Regions from separate parts of the Paenibacillus sp. MMS20-IR301 genome, predicted to be linked through region 1. Evidence: riboswitches for the same ligand, from Rfam matches in the RefSeq annotation. Region 1 holds a riboswitch; each other region holds the start of a gene.

The links. Region 1 has a riboswitch for cyclic di-GMP ahead of LOS79_RS22505 (choice-of-anchor A family protein). Riboswitches for the same ligand answer to the same signal wherever they lie in the genome.
Region 2: linked by a shared signal. The riboswitch ahead of LOS79_RS30720 (fibronectin type III domain-containing protein) and the one ahead of LOS79_RS22505 (choice-of-anchor A family protein) in region 1 are both predicted to bind cyclic di-GMP.
Region 3: linked by a shared signal. The riboswitch ahead of LOS79_RS19780 (PA14 domain-containing protein) and the one ahead of LOS79_RS22505 (choice-of-anchor A family protein) in region 1 are both predicted to bind cyclic di-GMP.
Region 4: linked by a shared signal. The riboswitch ahead of LOS79_RS21710 (transglutaminase-like domain-containing protein) and the one ahead of LOS79_RS22505 (choice-of-anchor A family protein) in region 1 are both predicted to bind cyclic di-GMP.

What each region holds. Positions count from the first base shown of each region.
Region 1 is NZ_CP135275.1:5,274,257-5,279,680, reverse strand. It holds gene LOS79_RS22520 (hypothetical protein) at 1-574, shown strand, start outside; gene LOS79_RS22515 (LPXTG cell wall anchor domain-containing protein) at 1,403-1,570, shown strand; gene LOS79_RS22510 (hypothetical protein) at 1,875-2,024, shown strand; cyclic di-GMP riboswitch class I at 2,108-2,197, shown strand; gene LOS79_RS22505 (choice-of-anchor A family protein) at 2,279-4,192, shown strand; gene LOS79_RS22500 (alpha/beta hydrolase) at 4,498-5,424, shown strand, end outside.
Region 2 is NZ_CP135275.1:7,138,730-7,144,153, reverse strand. It holds gene LOS79_RS30720 (fibronectin type III domain-containing protein) at 1-2,669, opposite strand, end outside; cyclic di-GMP riboswitch class I at 2,722-2,822, opposite strand; gene LOS79_RS30715 (HesB/IscA family protein) at 3,171-3,530, opposite strand; gene mqnE (aminofutalosine synthase MqnE) at 3,908-5,014, shown strand; gene LOS79_RS30705 (NAD(P)/FAD-dependent oxidoreductase) at 5,086-5,424, shown strand, end outside.
Region 3 is NZ_CP135275.1:4,601,588-4,607,011, forward strand. It holds gene LOS79_RS19780 (PA14 domain-containing protein) at 143-2,512, opposite strand; cyclic di-GMP riboswitch class I at 2,527-2,607, opposite strand; gene LOS79_RS19785 (sugar phosphate nucleotidyltransferase) at 2,745-4,118, opposite strand; gene LOS79_RS19790 (hypothetical protein) at 4,131-4,496, opposite strand; gene LOS79_RS19795 (UDP-glucose dehydrogenase family protein) at 4,770-5,424, opposite strand, start outside.
Region 4 is NZ_CP135275.1:5,091,560-5,096,983, forward strand. It holds rRNA gene LOS79_RS21705 (16S ribosomal RNA) at 1-1,099, opposite strand, end outside; gene LOS79_RS21710 (transglutaminase-like domain-containing protein) at 1,472-2,281, opposite strand; cyclic di-GMP riboswitch class I at 2,295-2,375, opposite strand; cyclic di-GMP riboswitch class I at 2,450-2,530, opposite strand; gene LOS79_RS21715 (class D sortase) at 2,656-3,306, opposite strand; gene LOS79_RS21720 (GtrA family protein) at 3,346-3,750, opposite strand; gene LOS79_RS21725 (glycosyltransferase family 2 protein) at 3,740-4,717, opposite strand; gene LOS79_RS21730 (glycosyltransferase family 39 protein) at 4,773-5,424, opposite strand, start outside.

The DNA.
Region 1 (5,424 bases):
CACCAACGCCGACGATAGCACCAACGCCAACACCGACAGCTGCACCGACGCCAACGCCGACGATAGCACCAACGCCAACACCGACAGCACCGACGCCAACGCCAACAATTGCACCAACGCCAACACCGACGATAGCACCAACGCCAACACCGACGATAGCACCAACGCCAACACCAACAGCCGCACCGACGCCAACGCCAACGATAGCACCAACGCCAACGCCGACGATAGCACCAACGCCAACACCAACAGCAGCACCGACGCCAACGCCAACAATTGCACCAACGCCAACACCAACAGCCGCACCGACGCCAACGCCAACGATAGCACCAACGCCAACGCCGACGATAGCACCAACGCCAACACCGACGATAGCACCAACGCCAACACCAACAGCCGCACCGACGCCAACGCCGACGATAGCACCAACGCCAACACCAACAGCCGTACCGACGCCAACGCCGACGATAGCACCAACGCCAACACCAACAGCCGCACCGACGCCAACTCCGACGATAGCACCAACGCCAACCCGACAGCCGCAGCCAACGTACGACACCAACGCCGACGATAGCACCAACAGCACCAACACCCAACACCGACAATCGCACCAACGCCAACGGTAGCACCGACGCCAACCCCAGAACCGACACCAACGGTAGCACCAACGCCAACCCCAGAGCCGACACCAACGGTAGCACCAACGCCAACCCCAGAGCCGACACCAACGGTAACACCAACCCCAACCCCAGAACCGACACCAACACCCAACGCCAACCCCAGACCGACACCACACACCAACGCCAACCCCAGAACACCGAACACCCCAGAACCGACACCAACACCAACACCGACACCGACACCAACACCGACACCGACACCGACACCGACACCGACACCGACACCGACACCGACACCGACACCGACACCGACACCGACACCGACACCGACACCGACACCGACACCGACACCAACACCGACACCAACGCCGACACCGACACCGACACCGACACCAACGCCGACGCCGACACCGACACCAACGCCGACACCAACACCAACACCAACACCAACACCGACACCAACACCGACACCAGCGCCAACAGCGCCGCCAACACCGACGCCGACACCAGCGCCAACAGCACCGCCAACACCGACGCCGACACCAGCGCCAACAGCACCGCCAACACCAACGCCGACGCCAGCGCCAACAGCCCCGCCAACTGCAGTAACAACACCGGCTCCAATAACACCGCCATTTATTTTTGCCACACCAACACCGACGCCGGTAATCCCGGTTGTAATAATCGTCGATGATCCTCTGCCTTTGGGTCCAGTAGCAACTGCGGTGCCATCAGCCACACCTAAACCGGCCGTGGCAACACCAGCACCAACCGCAACGCCGATGGTGACCATCATTGATGAAGAGATGCCCCTAGGCAGTGTCCCGGCCGTAGCAACTTTACCGAAGACCGGTGAATCAAGTCCATTCCCTTATTATTTGGCAGGAGTAATGCTTGCGGGATTAGGGATATTCCTCGGTAGAAAATCAAGATCAGGGAAACGTAAATAAACTAAAGAGTTAGGCTCTTCCCGAAAAAGCTGGCGGTATCACCGCTGAACGGGACAGGGGCTGCTTGGGGAGAAGACGTCCTCCCGCAGGCAGCTCTTTTTTATGTGGATAGATGCTGCATAAGCTTACTCGGAACGGTGTGGTATAATTTTTGCAATATTTCCTGCGGAAGCTGAATACGTTAGAAGAACTGCAATCAATACAAGAAGGGCTGGAATCCTATCTTGATTTACTTAAATTTGCGATATTTAAAAATAGTTCTTTTAGCGCAGTTTCAAAAAAGCATGATCGTTTATTGCGGAGTATGAAAAGAAGAAGGGAGATTAGGGAGAAAACTGCTGCATTTGGCGTTAAATCCTTGTATAGTGCTGCATTGGGAGATTTTAAGGGGGAAATAATTCAAAAATTCACAAAGGAATTAATTGACAACAGGCAGAGGGAGCAGATAAACTGAAAATAGTTCCAGAGTAACGAATGTCATAGACTTTTCACTGTAGATATGATTTAGTGCATAATTTCACAACATAATAACTTACTCACGTATAAAAGCAAACCGTACGAAAGTGCGGGACGCAAAGTCAAGGAATCTAAAGCGCCTGACAGCGCCATGATCGTCCGGCTGCCGTAAAGAGCATACTCTCTTTCCGGCGGCCTTTTTTTGTTATATGAAACAAGGCATTTATTATATTAACTGTGAGGTGAGCCTGTATGATCCGGTTCAGTAAGTTTAAGCGTCTTATCGTGTTAGGTCTTATATCTGTTTTGGTTGTAGGTGGCAGCGGAATAACTCTACTTGGCAATATTTCAGTAAAAGCCGAAGGAGCTTCTTTGCCTGGTAATGCTTCTAAGTATAACGTGTTCATATTGGGCAGCTATGAAGGCATGCACAGTGATGTGGAAGGCAGATTAGCCGCGGGCGGAAATGTAAATTTAAAAGAAGGCTATTCAGTTGGGCACAGTCTGACTAGTCAAGAAACGAAGGAAGCTTACTCACTTATCGCTGGTGGCGATTTGAATTATTCGCAGGGGGAGACCGTTGGTGATGTAGTGTACGGAGAGCATTACACCGGAAACGGCGGTCCTCGCGGAGGTACAGGAACATTGCAGCTCAAAAAGAATGTCATAGATTTCGCGGCCGAGTTCAGCTTATTACGTAATAAATCGGAACAGCTAGCCGCCGTCTCCGCTAACGGGACTACAACGGATAATGGCAGCCTTACTCTTACAGGTAAAAATTCCGGTGTGAATGTATTTACAGTAGACGGCAGCAAGCTATCCAGTGCTCATGGTCTGAGTATTGATATTCCTGAAGGCTCGACAGCCATAATTAATATTTCCGGATCTACAGTTTCTATGAAGAACATGGGCGTCTGGATAAATGGTAAAAGCAGCACAGCCCAGGCTACAAAAGTGTTATATAACTTCAGTCAGGCAACCAGCGTGCAGATTGAAGGCATAGGTGTATTGGGAACTGTATTTGCACCGCTAGCTTCCATTAACTTCAACAATGCTCAAATTAACGGCAATGTAATTGGAGCTTCATTCTCTGGATCAGGGGAATCTCACCACTATCCATATACAGGTCAAGATCCATCTACACCAACGCCGACACCAACAGCAACGCCGACAGCGACACCAACGGCAACGCCGACAGCGACACCAACGGCAACGCCGACAGCGACACCAACAGCAACGCCGACAGCGACACCAACGGCAACGCCGACAGCGACACCAACGGCAACGCCGACAGCAACACCAACGGCAACGCCGACAGCGACACCAACGGCAACGCCGACAGCGACACCAACGGCAACGCCGACAGCAACGCCGACAGCAACACCAACGGCAACGCCGACAGCGACACCAACAGCAACGCCGACAGCGACACCAACGGCAACGCCGACAGCAACGCCGACAGCGACACCGACGGCAACACCTACAGCGACACCAACGGCAACGCCAACAGCAACGCCGACAGCGACACCAACGGCAACGCCGACAGCGACACCAACGGCAACGCCGACAGCGACACCGACGGCAACGCCGACAGCGACACCAACACCAACACCAACACCAACACCAACACCAACACCGACACCGACACCAACACCAACACCAACACCAACACCAACACCAACACCAACACCAACGCCAGCACCAACAGCGGAACCGACACCGACGCCAACGCCAGCACCAACAGCAGCACCAACACCAGCGCCAACGGCTCCACCGACGCCAGCACCAACAGCGCCACCGACACCGGCACCAACGGCTCCGCCAGTGGTATCGCCGTTTACGTTCATTCTGGCGACGCCGACGCCGGTTACCACTTTCATTGTAGAGGATGATGCGGTTCCGCTCGGACCGGTAGCCACTATATTGCCGAAGGCTACAATCCGGCCAGCCACTGCGGCACCGGTGCGAACTCCTGCAGCTTCGCCGTCAGCGGGTCCCGAATTAACCATAGATGATGAAGAGATTCCGCAGGGTAGTGTGACTGCGGCAGCCACTCTTCCGCAGACGGGAGAATCCAGTCCGGCGCCTTATTATATTGCCGGTATAGCTCTTGCGGGTCTGGGCCTGCTGCTGGGCAGAAGAGCAAGAAATAGCAGACGTAAATAAACTATTTGCTGTTTACCACGGGCTAATGGCGACTTTGGGGCTGCTTTTGGAGGAAATATGCTCCGAGAGCAGCCCTTTTAATCCTTTAGAATCAATAAGGGTTAGGAGTCCGCAAAGTGCCTCAGTCATACAGCCCCACATTGTGGGGTTATTTTATGCGGAATAACCGCAACATCCAGACTGCCGGCAGAAATTTCAAGATGGCTGGAAGCCGTGCTATACTGACTGCATAGCTGCTGGTTTGTTGACACAAGAGTATTAATCACCCTGAAGTATCTGGGTATTCACCGGAAGGAGAAACGTGTATGTGGAGTGTAATCCTGCTTGCAGGGCTTATTATTATGGTAGCAGGGGTAGTGTATGCAGGATTCTTCTTTTACGGAGTGGCAATTAAGCGGGCGCCGAAGGATTTCCTGGCAAAGACACCGGATCTCAAGGTTGACCCGCCGGTAGCCGGCGCTTCATGGGGGGAAGGCGCAGACTGGGTGTCACGGCAAAGCTTCCGCGAAGCTGAACTGATCTCGCATGATGGACTGAAGCTGAAGGGTTACTTTCTGGCATCGGGGCGGGCTGCCGGGCGTACGGTGATTATTGCCCACGGCTATTCCGGCAAAGCCAAGGATATGGGAGCAACCGCCAAGAACTATTACGATAATCTGGGCTATAATGTGCTCCTTCCTGATGCCAGAGGGCACGGGCAGAGTGAAGGCAGCTATATTGGCTTCGGCTGGCACGAACGGCGCGATTATCTGCAGTGGATCAATTATATTCTGGAGGAAACCGGACCTGAAGCGCAGATTGTACTGCATGGTGTATCGATGGGCGGAGCAACCGTGATGATGACGGCCGGGGAAGAGCTGCCTCCGCAGGTGAAGGCAGTGGTAGCGGATTGCGGATACACTTCGGTCAAAGCCCAGCTGTCCTATCAGCTATGGCGGATGTACCGTCTGCCGAGCTTTCCGTTCGTGCCGGTTGCCAGCTTAGTTACCAAGCTCAAGGCCGGTTATCTCTTTGGTGAAGCCTCTGCGCTGAAGCAGGTGCGCAAAGCAAGGGTTCCGATCCTGTTCATTCATGGAGACGCGGATAAGTTCGTGCCGTTTGCGATGATGGAGGAATTGTACCGCGCCTGCAGCAGTCCGAAGGAGCAGATGGTAGTGCATGGAGCGGGGCATGGTCTTGCTTATGATACGGATAAAATACAATATGTCCGCAAGGTTGGCCAATTCGTGGAG
Region 2 (5,424 bases), 1.9 Mb from region 1:
CGGATAGCACTTCCTTCCACGGTGGCGCTAAGATTCCGGGGAATGCCAGGCGTAGTGTATACAGTAATCTTACTGCTCCAATCACTTATTCCATTCTCGTTGTGTGCTCTTACTCTATATTCATGGATGCTGTTCGGCTCCAGGCCGTTGTGCGAATAGGAGGTTTCTGTAATATTCTCAATCTGCGTCCCATCAGCCTCTACATCATAGGCAATGGCTCCGGAGACAGCATCCCACTGCAGTGCAATTGACTGATCTGCAGCAGTACCTGACAGATTACCCGGGGCAGCCACAATAGTAGACTTGGCTATAATCCCGCTCCAGGCTCCCGGACCGCTGCTGTTTACAGCCCGTATACGGAAGATTTTTTGCATATTCGGGATTAGTTGATCTTCCAGATAGCTTGTAACATTTCCAATATTCTGAATGCTGTTATTCACCTCCACCTCATAGCTGGTTGCTCCAATAACAGGCTCCCAATTCAGTGTTATAGAATTACTCGTTGAGGCCATGCTGATATTCTGAGGGACAGCGGGAAGCGTCCAATAAGGAGTTAGCAGTGACCATTCTCCCTTTATATCTTCACTATTCGCCCGGACTCTGTAGGTATGCTCCGTACCGGGACTAAGATGATCCGCCACATAACCGGTTTCAGGCCCGAGCGGCGAAATTTCACCATCTATCTCCACTTCATATCCATCCGCATTGAACTGGGCAGGCCACTGTAAGGTGATGGCCGTAGCGGCTGGAATTGGAATAGGCTCGGGAATTCCGAATGGACGTAAATAGACAGACGGCACTGCCTCCCTGGACTGTTTGTCGCTTTCCCAGAACAGGTTCGCCTGCGGATTTCCCTGATCGTTTGCGTATTCCATTCTCAGATCATATTTTACTCCGGCCTGCAGTTGAACAAGTCCTTGACCGGTATTGTTCTGAGCATTCCACTTATCGACGAGCAGCTGATTATCTACCCATAGCCGGACCCCGCCGCCGGTATTAACAGAGAAGGTATATAGACCGGAATACTTAGGCTGTACTTGCCCGGTCCATCTGACTGAGAAATGCTGATTGGCAATACCGGATACCGGAAGCACTGGTTGTCCCGACAAGAAGACGGACTCATCCAGCTTCACAGCTTTTTGCCCGGTAAAGTTGTTGCCGCTGAAATATTCCGCTTTCAGACCCGATAGGACATATTTCAGCAGGGTCTGCCCTTCCGTACCATTTCCTGTATGAATCTGCGGTCTTTGATTGGTAATCAGATTGCCGCCTACAGCAAACAAGCCTCCCGTAGTAATATTCAAATTATTATTTACACTGACGTTATCACGAACAAACAAATCGCCTTTCTTAACATTCAGATTAGCTAATAGATTATTAGAGACGATCTCTCCTGCCGACATCTCTTCTTCTATGTTCATGGTTACATTAGTGTTGATATTCATATTGCCCTGTACCAGTACACGTTTGGCCTCAATCTGAAGGGTTCCTCCGTTATAAGTCAGTGAGCCGGCATACAGTTCATTATCCACATGGAACTTTAAGTTATTATTCAGTTGAAAAGCCCCCTGTACCCACAGATTTCCATCCGGTACAGTATTGCTGCTATTCATGATTTGAACAGTCAAGGGTGCATTCGCATTAAGCCCGCCGCGCAGAATTAATGATCCATAGACTGTGATAGTTAAATTCTGATTCGAATTGATCCCGTCAACGATGAGGATTACCGGCTTATCCGGACTTCCGAAGGTAACGCTCGCTTCCAGATTTAAGTGTCCGGATCTGATGACAGCAGGACTCTGTGTTTCTGAGAGAATCTTCTGCTGTATAGCAGCAGCATCTGATCCGTTCACCACAGTTGCAGCATGCTCATACTGCTGTACCTGCTCGCTGATGCCTGCAACCTGTTCACTCATGTGCCGGGAGATTTCTTCCCGTAATCCATTTACATATGTATACGGCGGTGCACTATGTACATTTATCATTGTGCCGGACATTAGAACCTTGTTCCCGGCAATCTTGTTCTGCTCAGCGGGAAGTCCGATCCTCGGAGGTGAAATTACCGGAGTAAACATATTCACCAGTGTAATCTCTACCGTATTCAGTGCCGTCTCTACATCTGGACCGTCAATCTGGCTCACTGTAAGTTTCCCGTCTGTGACTGTTACAATCTTTGACCGGGTCGCATGCTCTCCAGCCTTCAGGTTCATATCGCTCCAAAATTCCGTTCCTTCCACAGCAAGTGCATTCTTACTGTCATATACAGCATCCCCTACTGTTACAGCTACTTCATAATTACCGTTATCCACCTGAATCTCCCACTCTCCACCAGGGCTGATTCGCGTTAACGTGTCATGAATATTGTCACTGTATGTACTTTCTGTTGCAGATACGTTGTTATATGAATCCCGGTATGTACTTCTTGTTACTGTTGCCGTAGTGTGATCCTTATTCCAGCCATACTCATGACCATTCCTTGCAGCATAGATGTCCCCATAGTCAGCTATATATCCCGCAGGAACTGAACCATGAAGGGGCTGAAAATGAATTTTCAATGTATCCCCCTGAGCCAAAACTTTCATTGCTGTCCCCCCTATGAAGGACGTCCCCAGCTGGCTTACCAGCAGCAGACACAGCAGCTTAACCAGAAATTTTTTGTTCCTGCCCATAAATTCCCTCCACTCCATTCTTCAAACAAAAAAACGCAAAAAAACCACCGGAAAAAGCGGCCCGGCTGCCATAATCCAGCATCGTGAGATGCAGTAATGTAAGGCCCGTGGCTTTGCGTCCCTGACTTTCGTACAGGTTTGCCTTTGGTAATTCAAATAGTCTTTATTGCGAATAACATTACATAACTCTATATACAATCTATTCTCTGCATGGTAATAATACCCTAAAGTTATAAAGGAAGATATCGTCGTTATTGTGAACATTGTCGTATTTTATCTATTTTTTCAATAAAAACATGAAAACTTACGAAAAACGGATGCAAAACCCGGGAATTTCGCATGTTATGCAGAAGTGCGCATATTTCCATTTCAAAATTGGTCTCTTCAAAACCCTGCTGCTCCATAAAAAAACCTCCCGAATTTGTGCTGAGCATCAACACAATTTCAGGAGGTAATTTATCATTGTATAACATTAATTTCAGAAGTTGTCGAACTTGCCTATCAGCAAGGCTCCGCTGCCGGATTGCCCGCCTCTTCCTTCGTACGGAACGACGAACCACAGCCGCAGGTGGCGCTGGCGTTCGGGTTATTGATGGTGAAGCCGCCCGTCATGCCCGATTCCTCGAAGTCGATCTCAAGGCCGTTCAGGTAACGGATATCATCTTTACTTACGATAACCTTAAGGCCTGCAACATCCATGTACACATCCTGCTCAGTCTCGTTGTCGTCGAAGCCCATAGCGTAGGAGAAGCCGCTGCAGCCCCCCTCTGTTACGCCCAGGCGGAGAAACATATCCGGCACTTCCTGTTCAGCCAGCATAGCTTTCAATTGTACTGCTGCAGTATCACTGATTGTAATCATGATTGTCCTCCTCTAATTGAAATGGTTCAGCCTCTTCTAACGCCCTTGTATCAAGCAGCCTTCAGGCTGTAAGTAACAATCTAACGATTCAGCTAAGAAACGGGTAAATATGAGGTATATCCTAGCTTTATTCTGATTTAAACTAAGTATACTCCACTATTCCCTTACCCTCAAGTCACAAACACTCTCCGGATTTGCGCTTTACAGCGGATTATCCTGTCTTTGCCAGCGGTTGCTCACCCCCCGGGAGAGGTTTATAATAGGTAAAGCGCTATACGCAAAAATTCGGAAATTTGTCACGGAGACCGTTTCCGGCTTAGTTTTTAGCACAAGATTCTGCGATGCATTCGCCTCGCCTACCTTCAGGAGGAAATCATATGTCTACTATTATAACACCACACATGGATGCCCGGATGGCGAACATCATTGAGAAGGTCCGCGGCGGAGAAAGATTAAATTTGGAAGATGGCGTTTATTTATATGAGAGCAACGATTTGTTAACGATCGGACAGCTGGCGGGAGAGGTTAACCAGCGTAAAAACGGCAATAAAGTTTATTTTATTGAAAATATGAGCCTCTACTTCACCAATGTCTGCGAATCCCGCTGCGCCTTCTGCAATTTCCGCAAGGATGAGGGCGAAGAAGGCGCCTATACCCTTTCCGGCCAGGAAATGGTGCAATATGTCGAGCAGCATATCCATCCCGGCGTGCGGGAGTTCCATATTGTCGGGGGTCATAATGATCATGTACCCTTCCAGTATTATGTTGATTCACTAAGAGCCTTACATGAGCGCTTCCCTGAAGTTACGCTTAAGGCTTATACTGCCGCTGAAATCGACTTCTTCACCCGCATCAGCGGGCTCAGCATCCGCGAGGTGCTGGAGCAGCTGCGCGCTGCCGGACTGAAGACACTCACCGGAGGCGGGGCTGAGATCCTGTCTGACCAGTACCGCAAAAAAATGCGTGTCGACAAAGCGAATGTCGAGGAATATCTGGAGGTTCACCGGACAGCGCATCAGATGGGGATGAAGACCCATACCACGATGCTGTACGGCTCCATTGAGTCCCGCGAGGACCGCATCCGCCATATGCTGCAAATCCGCGAGCTGCAGGACGAAACAGGCGGGTTCATGGTGTTCATTCCGCTCTCCATGCAGCCTAAGAACAAGAATGCAGGCATTATGCGCCGCAACTCTGCTTATGAGGATCTGAAGACCATTGCGGTCAGCCGTTTAATGCTGGATAATTTCGACCATATTAAAGCTTACTTCATTAATATCGGAGCACAGCTGACCCAGGTGGCGCTTAGCTTCGGGGCATCGGATGTGCACGGCACCATTCTGAAGGAACGGATCAGCCACGCTGCAGGCGCATTGACACCGGAAGGACTGACCCGTGAAGAGCTGATCTGGCTTGTCAAAGGAGCGGGACGGATTCCGGTAGAACGCGATACCTTCTACAACGAAATTAAAGTATACGAATAATTAATACTGCTTCAAGGACTGCGGAACTGCATGTACAGCTTGCATCATATCCGAAAGGAAGATCAGTACGCATGAGAACTCTACTTGTCCTGGGCGGCGGCTACGGCGGTCTTGCCCTCATTCAGCAATTGCTCAATCATCATCTCCCCCATGATGTGGAAATCGTCCTGGTTGACCGGATGCCGTATCAGGGAATCAAGACAGAATATTATGCACTGGCCGCAGGGACTGTAGCCGATCATCATCTGCGTATTCAGTTTCCGGTTCATCCCCGGCTGACTGTACGTTATGGGCAGGTTGGCTCCATTGACCTCGAGAGCCGGCTGATTTTTCTCGACACCGGAGAGCCCGTAGCCTATGATATTCTGGCCATTGCTCTGGGCTGCACGGATAATTATCATAACATTCCC
Region 3 (5,424 bases), 670 kb from region 1:
CCGTTCTGCCCGGAGATCTATAGCTCAGTAGCCCTGCTGAACAGCAGGGCTATCAAGAGTGGACTATATTAGGATTTAATATTGTAACGTCTTAACCAGTATCAGCGCCAAGCATGACTACAGCCGTTGAGCCCGCGTAATCTTAGGAAGCAGACGGGAGAAACAGAGCGCTGGCCGGAACCGTTCCTTTGGTTTGGCTCGGACTGGACCACATCAGGCGCGCATTCGCATCCCCTTGGTTCTCGTAATACTCCACCTGGATATCATACAGCATCCCGGCAGTCAGACTGATGCTTCCCGTGCGTTCTGTTCCGCTCTGCTTCGTCCAGCTGTCGATCACAAGCTCGCCGTTAATTCGCACGCGGATACCATCATCGGAAGTGGTATAGATCTGATAAGTCTCTGTATAGAGCGGTTTGATCTTGCCGCTCCAGCGGACAGAGAAGAAATCTATGCCAATTGCCGCATCCGGTGTACCCTGCCGCCAATTGAAATCAAGTGCTGCATCGGTACGTACCACTGCCGGGGCACCTGACAGCGTCATATTATTGAAATATTCCGCGTAAAGCCCGTTAGCGGGGGGCGCCTCAACCACAACCTGCTGCGGCGCTGCTGTCGGTGTTGGTGCCGCTGTCGGTGTTGGCGTTGGTGCCGCTGTCGGCGTTGCTATCGGCGTTGGCGTTGGTGCCGCTGTCGGCGTTGCTGTCGGCACCGGTGTTGCTGTCAGTGTCGGCGTCGGTGCTGTCGTTGGTGTTGATACTGGTGACGGCGTTGCTGTCGGTACAGCCGCAGCCGGAGCTGCGGATAGAGCCTTATCAGCAGCAACCGCTGAATTTGGCATATACAATGCGCTGGCCGGCACAGTTGCTTTTGCTTGACTGGCGCTCTGCCACATCAGACGAATATTGGCATCGCCTGCATTCTCGTAATATTCCACCTTGATGTCATACAGTTGGCCTGCCTTCAGGGCTATGCTTCCTGTACGCTCTGTTCCGCTCTGCTTAGTCCAGCTGTCAATGACAGCTGTGCCGTCAACATAGACACGGATCCCGTCATCAGAGGTTGTGATGATCTGATAGGTTTCACTGTATGCCGGCTTAATCTGGCCGGTCCAGCGGATTGAGAAGTTATCCACGCCAAGCGCGGCATCCGGCGACCCCTGACGCCAGTTGAAATTCAGCAGATCGTCATTGCGTACCAGCACCGGTGTGCCGGAGAGGGTCATATTCTTGAAATATTCTCCGCGCAGGCCATTCTGGAGCGGTGCCTGCACTGAATCACTGACAGGTACAATTGTTGGAACAGGCATTGGTGTTGCTGTCGGTGACGGCACCGGTGTCGCTGTCGGTGACGGCGTTGGTGTCGCTGTCGGTGACGGCGTTGGTGTCGCTGTCGGTGACGGCGTCGGTGTTGCTGTCGGTAACGGCGTTGGTGTCGCTGTCGGTGACGGCGTTGGAGTTGCTGCCGCTGCTGCCTTGTACTGATCCTTGGTTAATGTGTAGCTGTCGCCCATGAAGCCTTTAATAGTAGCATCACTATTATTTTCATACAGCATTTTTCCCCAGGTCATCATATATACCCAGTTCTTCTGGGAGAGCTGCAGCTTCTGTGTGCTTGGCATTTCCCCGTTCTCGCCAATGGCAATAGGTTTGCCGTTCGCCAGGCTAAGCAGGCCGTCATAGTATTTATTCATATAGTCGTTATCATATATATCTGCTGCGAGCACATCCACCTTGTCTGCTCCCGGATAAGTCAGTGCGTAAGGATCAGACCAGGCATTCGGTGCATTAGGATTCCAGACCCACAGCAGGTTGTTTAATTGATGAACGTTTACGAAACGGTCATACATAATATTCCATAATTTAGCGAAGTTATTTTTCTTCCCCCACCAGAACCAGTCACCGTTCATTTCATGATAAGGTCTCCAGAGTACAGGAACCCCTGCATCCTTCAGGCTTTTCAGCGAAACGGCCACCTTGTCCAGGTCTGCAATCAGGGCCGTATACTGCGTCGTACCCGGAGTAACATATTTATTGAACTCTTCCTGGCTCAGGCTCTTCTGCACATTGGACCACAGATAAGGGGTGCCGGGCAGGTTCTCGTGAAAAGTCATAGCCACGATGCCCCCGCTTTTATACCAGCTGATTGCGCTGTTCACTACATTTCTGCGTTGTGCCGCTGCGGTGCTTTCCGATTGGCCGCTGATAACACCCAGCTCATAACCGTGAAGGGCTGCGTACTGGCCGCTGGTTCCCTTCAGCTTATTGCTGAATTCATCCGGGCTCTCCAGATAGTCGTGCTGTCCTGTAATGATGCCTTTACCTGTGATGGAATACAGATCACTGAGTAGTTTGACTGCTTCTGCCGATGCCGACGGGTTAACAGGCGCCTTGGAGCTGGAAGCCGCTTCAGCAGTTGAAGCCAGCCCGCCCAGGGCTGCAGGTATTGCAGACACAAACAAGGCCAGTGACAGCACAGTGCACAGCAAACGGGACTTACGGTAAGTTTTCAAAATTTCCTCTTCCTTTCGGTAGCCAGGCTGCCACTCTTGCGAAGGCCCTATAGCTTTGCGTCCCTATCTTTCGATTAGGTTTGCCTTTGTCGTTTTGGAAGGATGAATCCCTCTTACCGTAAGTATCGTCGCTATTTATTTTTAATTTAGAGCAAAAATAAAAATTTCTTAATAAATAGTGCTAAATACCTGTTTTGATTTTGTTACAATTGGTTAAATAGATTAATTAGGCCTACGAGATAAACTGGTGTAAAGCTATATCCTCCCAGTCCAGAGTGATGCGGATATTATCTTCCTCCACCAGTTCAGAGCCGCTCTGCACCTCAATAAATTCCACATCTGTAAGTGCCAGGATTGCATGCTTGGTACCTTCCGGTATCCGTACAACATCCCCTGCCTTTACCTTATGCATCTTTTCGTTAATGACAATGCTTGCCTCACCGCTGACAAACGTCCAGATTTCACTGCGTTTGTGATGCAACTGATAGCTGATATTTTTACCTTCGTTAATGAAAATCCGCTTCGTCAGCACTTCATTGCCTTCATCATACTTCACATAATCGATTACCTTGTAGTGGCCCCAGCGACGCTCTTCGTACATCGGTCTTTGTTCAAAAGTTTTCAGTACCTCCTTGATCCGCGGGCTCTCCGCCTTGTGCGTAACCAGGATACCGTCCGGGCTGGCAGCGATAATCAGATCCTTCGCCCCGATTACTGTAATCGGAATATCCAGCTCATTGATAAGGCTGGTACCCTCGGAATCTGCCGTCACGAACCCTTTGCCGACATGATTACTGGTCATCTCCTCGGTCAGGGTATTCCAGGTGCCCAGGTCTTTCCAGAATCCGGCGTACGGCTGAACTACGATATTCTCCTCTTTCTCGACCACTTCATAATCGAAGCTGATCGAGGACAGCAGTTTGTACTGCTTTTGCAGCTCCTCATAGTTCAGCGGGAGGCCTTTGCGCTGCAGAATATCCAGCAGATACCCGAGCCGGAAAGCGAAGACACCGCAGTTCCAGAGTGCATTCCGGCTGATCAGCTCCTCTGCCTGCCTGCGGTCCGGCTTCTCCTGGAAGTGGCTCACCTGCAGATACCCGCTCTCGCCTGCTGCGGCGCTGGTAGGAATAATATAGCCGTATTTCTCGGAGGCGTGCTCCGGTACTACGCCCATGAGCGCCAGATTCGCACCGCTCTCAAGCATCGTACTCTCCAGCTGCAGCACCGTATCGAAAAAGGATGATTCCACATAAGGGTCGACGGGCAGAATCGCCACGGTCTCTGCCGGTGAAACACCGGCGATGGAATACAGATAAGCGGCCGTCAGCGCAATGGCGGGGAAGGTATCCCGGCGCTCCGGCTCCACGATAATCGGCACCTCGCCGCCGAGCTGACTCTGAATCATCTCCACCTGGCTGCGGCCGGTTGCGAGATAGGATGACTCCGCTATCCCGGCCTCCTGCAATTGTCTCCACACCCGCTGAACCATCGATTCCGGTTCACCTGCCGGGCTTTCCAGTACCTTCAGAAATTGCTTCGAACGTGAGTCATTCGAGAGCGGCCAGAGCCGCTTGCCTGAACCGCCTGATAAAAGTACTAGTTTCATAGTGAACCCTCCTTATGTGTGTGACGCGTGAATATCGGATTGTTGCTTGGGAGTTTCCTCATAATGGATAGTGGCTACGGTGTAGAAGTAAATGCCCGCGCTGCCGCTTCGCAGCTTATAAGCAAATCTGCATCCGGTAGAATTAGGGGGCACTTTTACCTCTATTTCACGCATTTGGCCCGCATCCGGTGAAATTAGGGGCACTTTTACCTCTATTTCACGCATTTGGCCCGCATTTGGTGAAATTAGGGGCACTTTTGCTCCTATTTCACGCATTTGGCCCGCATCCGGCGGAATTAGGGGCACTTTTGCTCCTATTTCACGCATTTGGCCTGCATCCGGCGAAATTAGGGGCACTTTTGCTCCTATTTCACGCATTTAGCCCGCATCCGGCGGAATTAAGGGTACTTTTACCTCTATTTCTCCCATTCAGCTCACTCTCGGCGGAAATAGAGGGATTTTTACCTTTAATTCCTTAATAAAGCCCACTTTTGGCGGGATTAGAGGGATTTTTACCTTTAATTGCACCATTCAGCCCATTTTCAGCTGAAATAGAGGGATTTTTCACTTTATTTCTCCCATTCAGCCCACTTTCGGCGGAAATAGAGGGATTTTCACCTTTATTCCCCCATACAGCCCGCACCGGCGGAATTACACCGCCCCGGCAACGCTGGCGGAGAAGCCGCTAAGTCCACCCATCTGCGGGCGGCCGACGGAATGGTACTCCAGGCCGGTGCCCTCAATCTGCTCTTTGGTGTAGACGTTGCGGCCGTCGATCAATATCGGGCGGCGCATACTGTCCGCCAGCTGGTGCAGGTCGATATCCTTGAACTGGCCCCAGTCGGTCAGGAGGCAGACTGCGTCACTGCCCTCGGCCGCCTCTTCCGCCAGCCCGCACCAGCGCAGCTGCGGATGATCATACCCGCTGCGGAAGTTATCGGCAGCGATGGGATCATACAGCTTCACGATGGCGCCTTCAGCGACCAGCGCCTCGACGATTTCCCGGGCCGGTGCCTCACGGACATCATCCGTGTTCGGCTTGAACGCCAGCCCCCAGATGCCGATTACGGCGCCGCGCAGGCTGCCCAGCGACTCATGCAGCTTCGAGATGATCATGAACCGCTGGCCTTTATTAACCTCAACTACGGATTTCAGCAGCTTGAATTCATAATCCACGTTACCGGCGATCTGGATCAGCGCATTCGTATCCTTCGGGAAACAGGAGCCGCCGTACCCGATACCGGCCTGCAGGAAGGAGGATCCGATTCTCCGGTCCATTCCCATGCCCTCAGCCACTTCGGTTACA
Region 4 (5,424 bases), 180 kb from region 1:
GGACTTAACCCAACATCTCACGACACGAGCTGACGACAACCATGCACCACCTGTCTCCAATGCTCCGAAGAGGGGCACTATCTCTAATGCTTTCATTGGGATGTCAAGACCTGGTAAGGTTCTTCGCGTTGCTTCGAATTAAACCACATACTCCACTGCTTGTGCGGGTCCCCGTCAATTCCTTTGAGTTTCAGTCTTGCGACCGTACTCCCCAGGCGGAGTGCTTACTGTGTTAACTTCGGCACCAAGGGTATCGAAACCCCTAACACCTAGCACTCATCGTTTACGGCGTGGACTACCAGGGTATCTAATCCTGTTTGCTCCCCACGCTTTCGCGCCTCAGCGTCAGTTACAGCCCAGAAAGTCGCCTTCGCCACTGGTGTTCCTCCACATATCTACGCATTTCACCGCTACACGTGGAATTCCACTTTCCTCTTCTGTACTCAAGTCACCCAGTTTCCAGTGCGACCCCAGGTTGAGCCCAAGGTTTAAACACCAGACTTAAATGACCGCCTGCGCGCGCTTTACGCCCAATAATTCCGGACAACGCTTGCCCCCTACGTATTACCGCGGCTGCTGGCACGTAGTTAGCCGGGGCTTTCTTCTCAGGTACCGTCACTCCGGTAGCAGTTACTCTACCGGACGTTCTTCCCTGGCAACAGAGCTTTACGATCCGAAAACCTTCATCACTCACGCGGCGTTGCTCCGTCAGGCTTTCGCCCATTGCGGAAGATTCCCTACTGCTGCCTCCCGTAGGAGTCTGGGCCGTGTCTCAGTCCCAGTGTGGCCGTTCACCCTCTCAGGTCGGCTACGCATCGTCGCCTTGGTGAGCCGTTACCTCACCAACTAGCTAATGCGCCGCAGGCCCATCCTCAAGCGGCAGATTGCTCCGCCTTTCATTCTTCTCCCATGAGAAAAAAGAAATTATCCGGTATTAGCTACCGTTTCCGGTAGTTATCCCAGTCTTGAGGGCAGGTTGCCTACGTGTTACTCACCCGTCCGCCGCTAAGCATTTCCCGAAGGAAATACTCCGCTCGACTTGCATGTATTAGGCACGCCGCCAGCGTTCGTCCTGAGCCAGGATCAAACTCTCCAATTTGTATTGAAAAGAGCGATTGCTCATTTTGAAACATCTGACGAGAATTTACATTCTCTGTTTTGGAATCACATAAGTGAATTCCGATACTCACTCGTTGTTCAGTTTTCAAAGATCAAACTCGTTGTCAGCGGCGATTATCTCGTCACCAGCAACTCTTATAATATATCACGTTCGTTCGAGTAAAGCAAGTCTTTTTTTGAAACCACTTTTTTAAGTCATTTCCAAATCAACTTTCCCGCTCCAACAACGCTCATTTATAATAACCTATCTCTCTACTAAAAAGCAACCCTTTAGCAAAATAAAAATAACCCGCTTAATAATTAAGCGGGTTATTCGCGAATAAATCTATCAATTGTATGAGTACAGCTATTCTTAGTAGAACTTAGCTGCAGTATATTTGCTTGCTACTTTAACCAGATCAGAAGTTTTGCTGTTCTTAGCCAGACCTGCATCAACAGTAGTATCAATAATTACCCATTTGCCGTTAAGCAGCACTTCATTCCAAGCGTGGTAGGAAGAAACATAACTTGTGTTCCCCATAACCAGTTTAGTTGGGATACCTTCGCTGCGAAGCATAGTAGCAAACAGGGAAGCGTAATCGTAGCAGATCCCTTTAAGGGTTGCCAGAGTGTTATCGTTATTAGGAATGTAATCAGTAGATACATTAGCAGCCAATGTGTAATCATATTTCACGTTAGCAACAACATAGTCATAGATAGCTTTCACTTTAGCTTCATCTGTAGTCAGACCTTGTGTCAATTGTGCTGCTTTCAGGACTGCCTTATCAGTAGAATTCCATTTAACATTCTGAACAGAGCTCAGGTATACAGCGTTAGTGTCGCTCAGGTTAAGATCTACTGTATCGGAAGAAACTACTTTATATTTGTTACCGGTAGTATTCTCAAGCACGGAAACCTTGTAAGTGCCGTTACCTTGTTGCAACGGGAAAGTCTCACTTGGTTTGGAAGCATACAGGTTGTAAGTGTAGCTAGTGCTGTCTTTAGTAATCATGACTTTGATCTTCTTGTCTTTAGGAACATTATAGGAAACGCCGACAACGCCTTGATCCAATTGTCCGACTTTTAACCAGCTTGTATCTGCCTCAGCCGCTTGGACTGTACCAACCTGCACCGTTGTAACCAATACGAACAATGTAACTAACATCATATAGAACTTTTTCATTGATAAAACCCCTTTCGGTAGCTGGCTGCCATCCTTACGGGAAGGCCCTTTAGCTTTGCGTCCCTACCTTTCGATAGGTTTGCCGTTATCGTATAAGCTTTATCTGCTCTAAATTCTACCAAAAAATCAATAGATTTACATAAAGAACAAACAAAAAAAGCTTCTTCATTCGGTAGCTGGCTGCCATCCTTACGGGAAGGCCCTTTAGCTTTGCGTCCCTACCTTTCGATAGGTTTGCCGTTATCGTGTATTAGCTTTGATAGTTACATCTTACCATATCTATTTCTATTATCAAGACCTAAATTACTAGATTTACATAAAAATTTAATAGTTTTTTTAGGTTTTTGTCTGTTGCTGTCATCAAGGCAGATGAATCAGGTTAATTTGGCATGGATAATCAGCCGGTGCGTCGGGTTCACCAGCGGATCACAAGTAATGAGGGTAAGAATCTTATCCTCTTTATTCCCCTCAAGCACCGATACATCGGTAGGCTCCACGACAGAAACATCATATACTACATATTCGTACTTCTGCCCGCTTGTTGTAATAATGATATCGTCACCAATGCCTACTTCATTTAATCTATTGAACAGCCTTCCCGCTGTTCTTGCTCTATGGGCTGCAATTGCAGCATTGCCAACTGAGCCGATTGCTGCCGTCTCCTTCATGTGCGCAGCAGCATGCTTCATATTGGCCTTGGTCGCACCTTCAAGGACAGGCAGCTTCAGATCAATACTGTCAATCTGGATGATGGCGGTTATTTTTCCGCCGAGTTCAATTTCAGGAGCTGCTGTAGGCGCAGCCTCTTCCTGGGCAGATTCATCTGCCAGCAGCTGGGTAACCTCGGCGTAGGACTCACTCAAATTCGTATCCGGATTAGTATCCGCCGGAGTGATTTCACTATAAGCCTGCTCGGCCTCTTCCAGCAGCTTCTGCTGCTGACGGTCATTGTACCATTCGCTTCCTTTGGGATAGAGCATAACCAGAACCCCGGCAAGTATAATCAAATAGGATAACTTCCGCATGATAATCGCCTCCGTAATAAAGATCTATAATATATTAGCTCAAAACACCCATTTACGGTTGCCAAAAAAATTGATGATTACCGTAACAAACGTAACAAGCACCTTCGCTATAAGAACCTGAATACCAAATGTTTCAGTCAGCAGATGTATCAGCAGCACCGAAATCCCCAGGACGGCCAGATTCAGCACAATAAATTTGACAAGCTGCATCCGGTCAAAGCTGTTTTTGCTGCCCCGGTCCGTGTCACGAAAGGTCACTTTTTTATTCCAGAAAAAGCTGTTGGCTGTACCGGCGCTGTAGGAAATAATCTGTGCAGGGGTGTTCAGCATCCCTAATGCATGCAGCAGCGTAAATACGGCGAAATCAATCAGCGTATTCAGCAGGCCGACGGCGTTGAATTTCAGGAACTGGATAAACCCTGCACTCCAAAGCTTATCTGGCATAATCGCTTTCCTTCCGGGTATCTACGGCTTCCTCATTGTCGTATCCTTTGGTCTCGCGTACGATATAGAGCGGTCTGTCCTTGGATTCATCATAAATCCGCCCGATATATTCACCGATTACTCCCAGCAGCATCAGCACAATCCCGTTAAAGAGCAGATTCACCCCTACTATGGAAGCCCAGCCCGCTACCGTCCAGGAGGTAAAGAGCTTCTGGAATAATACAAAGATCAGATAAAGGAAACTGGAGAAGGACAAGAAGAAACCGATATACGACGCAATCTTGAGCGGTTTATGAGAAAAGGAAGTGATTCCGTCGAGCGCAAAGCGGATCATTTTCTTCAGCGGGTATTTCGTTTCCCCGGCGAAGCGCTCCTCACGCACATATTCCACCATCGTCTGGCGGAACCCGACCCAGCTCACCAGTCCCCGGACGTACCGGTTTTTCTCCTTCAGGCCGCGCAGCACATCACAGACTTTACGGTCAATCAGCCGGAAGTCACCGGTATCCGTAGGGATCTCTACACTGGTCATGCTGCTCAGCAGGCGGTAGAAGATTTTTGCAGTGGCTTTTTTGAAGAAAGTCTCCCCGTGCCGTTTCAGGCGCTTGGCGTAAACAACATCGTAGCCCTCTTTCCACTTCGCAATCATCTGCAGAATGACTTCCGGAGGATCCTGAAGATCCGCATCAATGACTACAACAGCCTGGCCTTCAGCGTAATCCATACCAGCAGTAATCGCCACCTGATGGCCGAAATTACGGGAAAAGTCAATCAGTCTGACATGCTCATCCCTGTTACTGATTCCGCGCATAATCTCAGCTGTACGGTCCCGGCTTCCGTCATTCACGAAAACCAGTTCATAGGAATCGCCACACTCATCCATCACTGCTTTGAGCCGCTCATAGGTATGCTGAATGACCTCCTCCTCATTGAACATGGGGACAATTACACTGTATCTGGCTTTCACCTGGGTTCCTCCTAAATATTTGGTGTAACGATTCCAGTTCCTGGCCGGCTGTTCCTTAGAACAGCCAGGACGGGAACCAGCGTAATACATGTATTATATAATTACTGTTAACCTGCATGCCAGATAACACCGGATAGAATAGGATGAACAGTATGGCTGCACCCGCTATATAACCATACCGCAAGTACTTGGCGTCAAGGAATTTGCTGTCAAGTATCTTGAGAACATATACTACCGCAAGAATCAGGAACGGCACCATGGCAAAATAATGATAAAGGAAGGTCTCCCGAGGTACAAGCATCCACGGAACATACTGCGAGAAGAAAGCGATCCAAATCATGTACAGGTCCTTGTCCCGGCGCTTCACAGTAAGCCATACCGCTGCCAGCATGGCAAAGATTCCCGTCCACCAGATGAGCGGATTCCCCATCGTCACAATACTGCTGGCCTTGCCCTCCGGCAAGCCTTCTCCGCCGCTGAAGAACCATACCGGACGTTTCATGAACGGCCACTCCCACCAGGAGGAAGCGAACGGATGCGTTGCTACAAGCTGGCTGTGATAGTTGTACATATTTTTCTGGGCATCAATCAGCCCCTTTATAGTATAACCCTCCGCCGATGCAGATAGTGCAGGGATGAAGGACAGGCTGTAGATAATTACCGGAATAATAACGAAGAATCCGATGCAGCTGGCCAGCGTAATTACG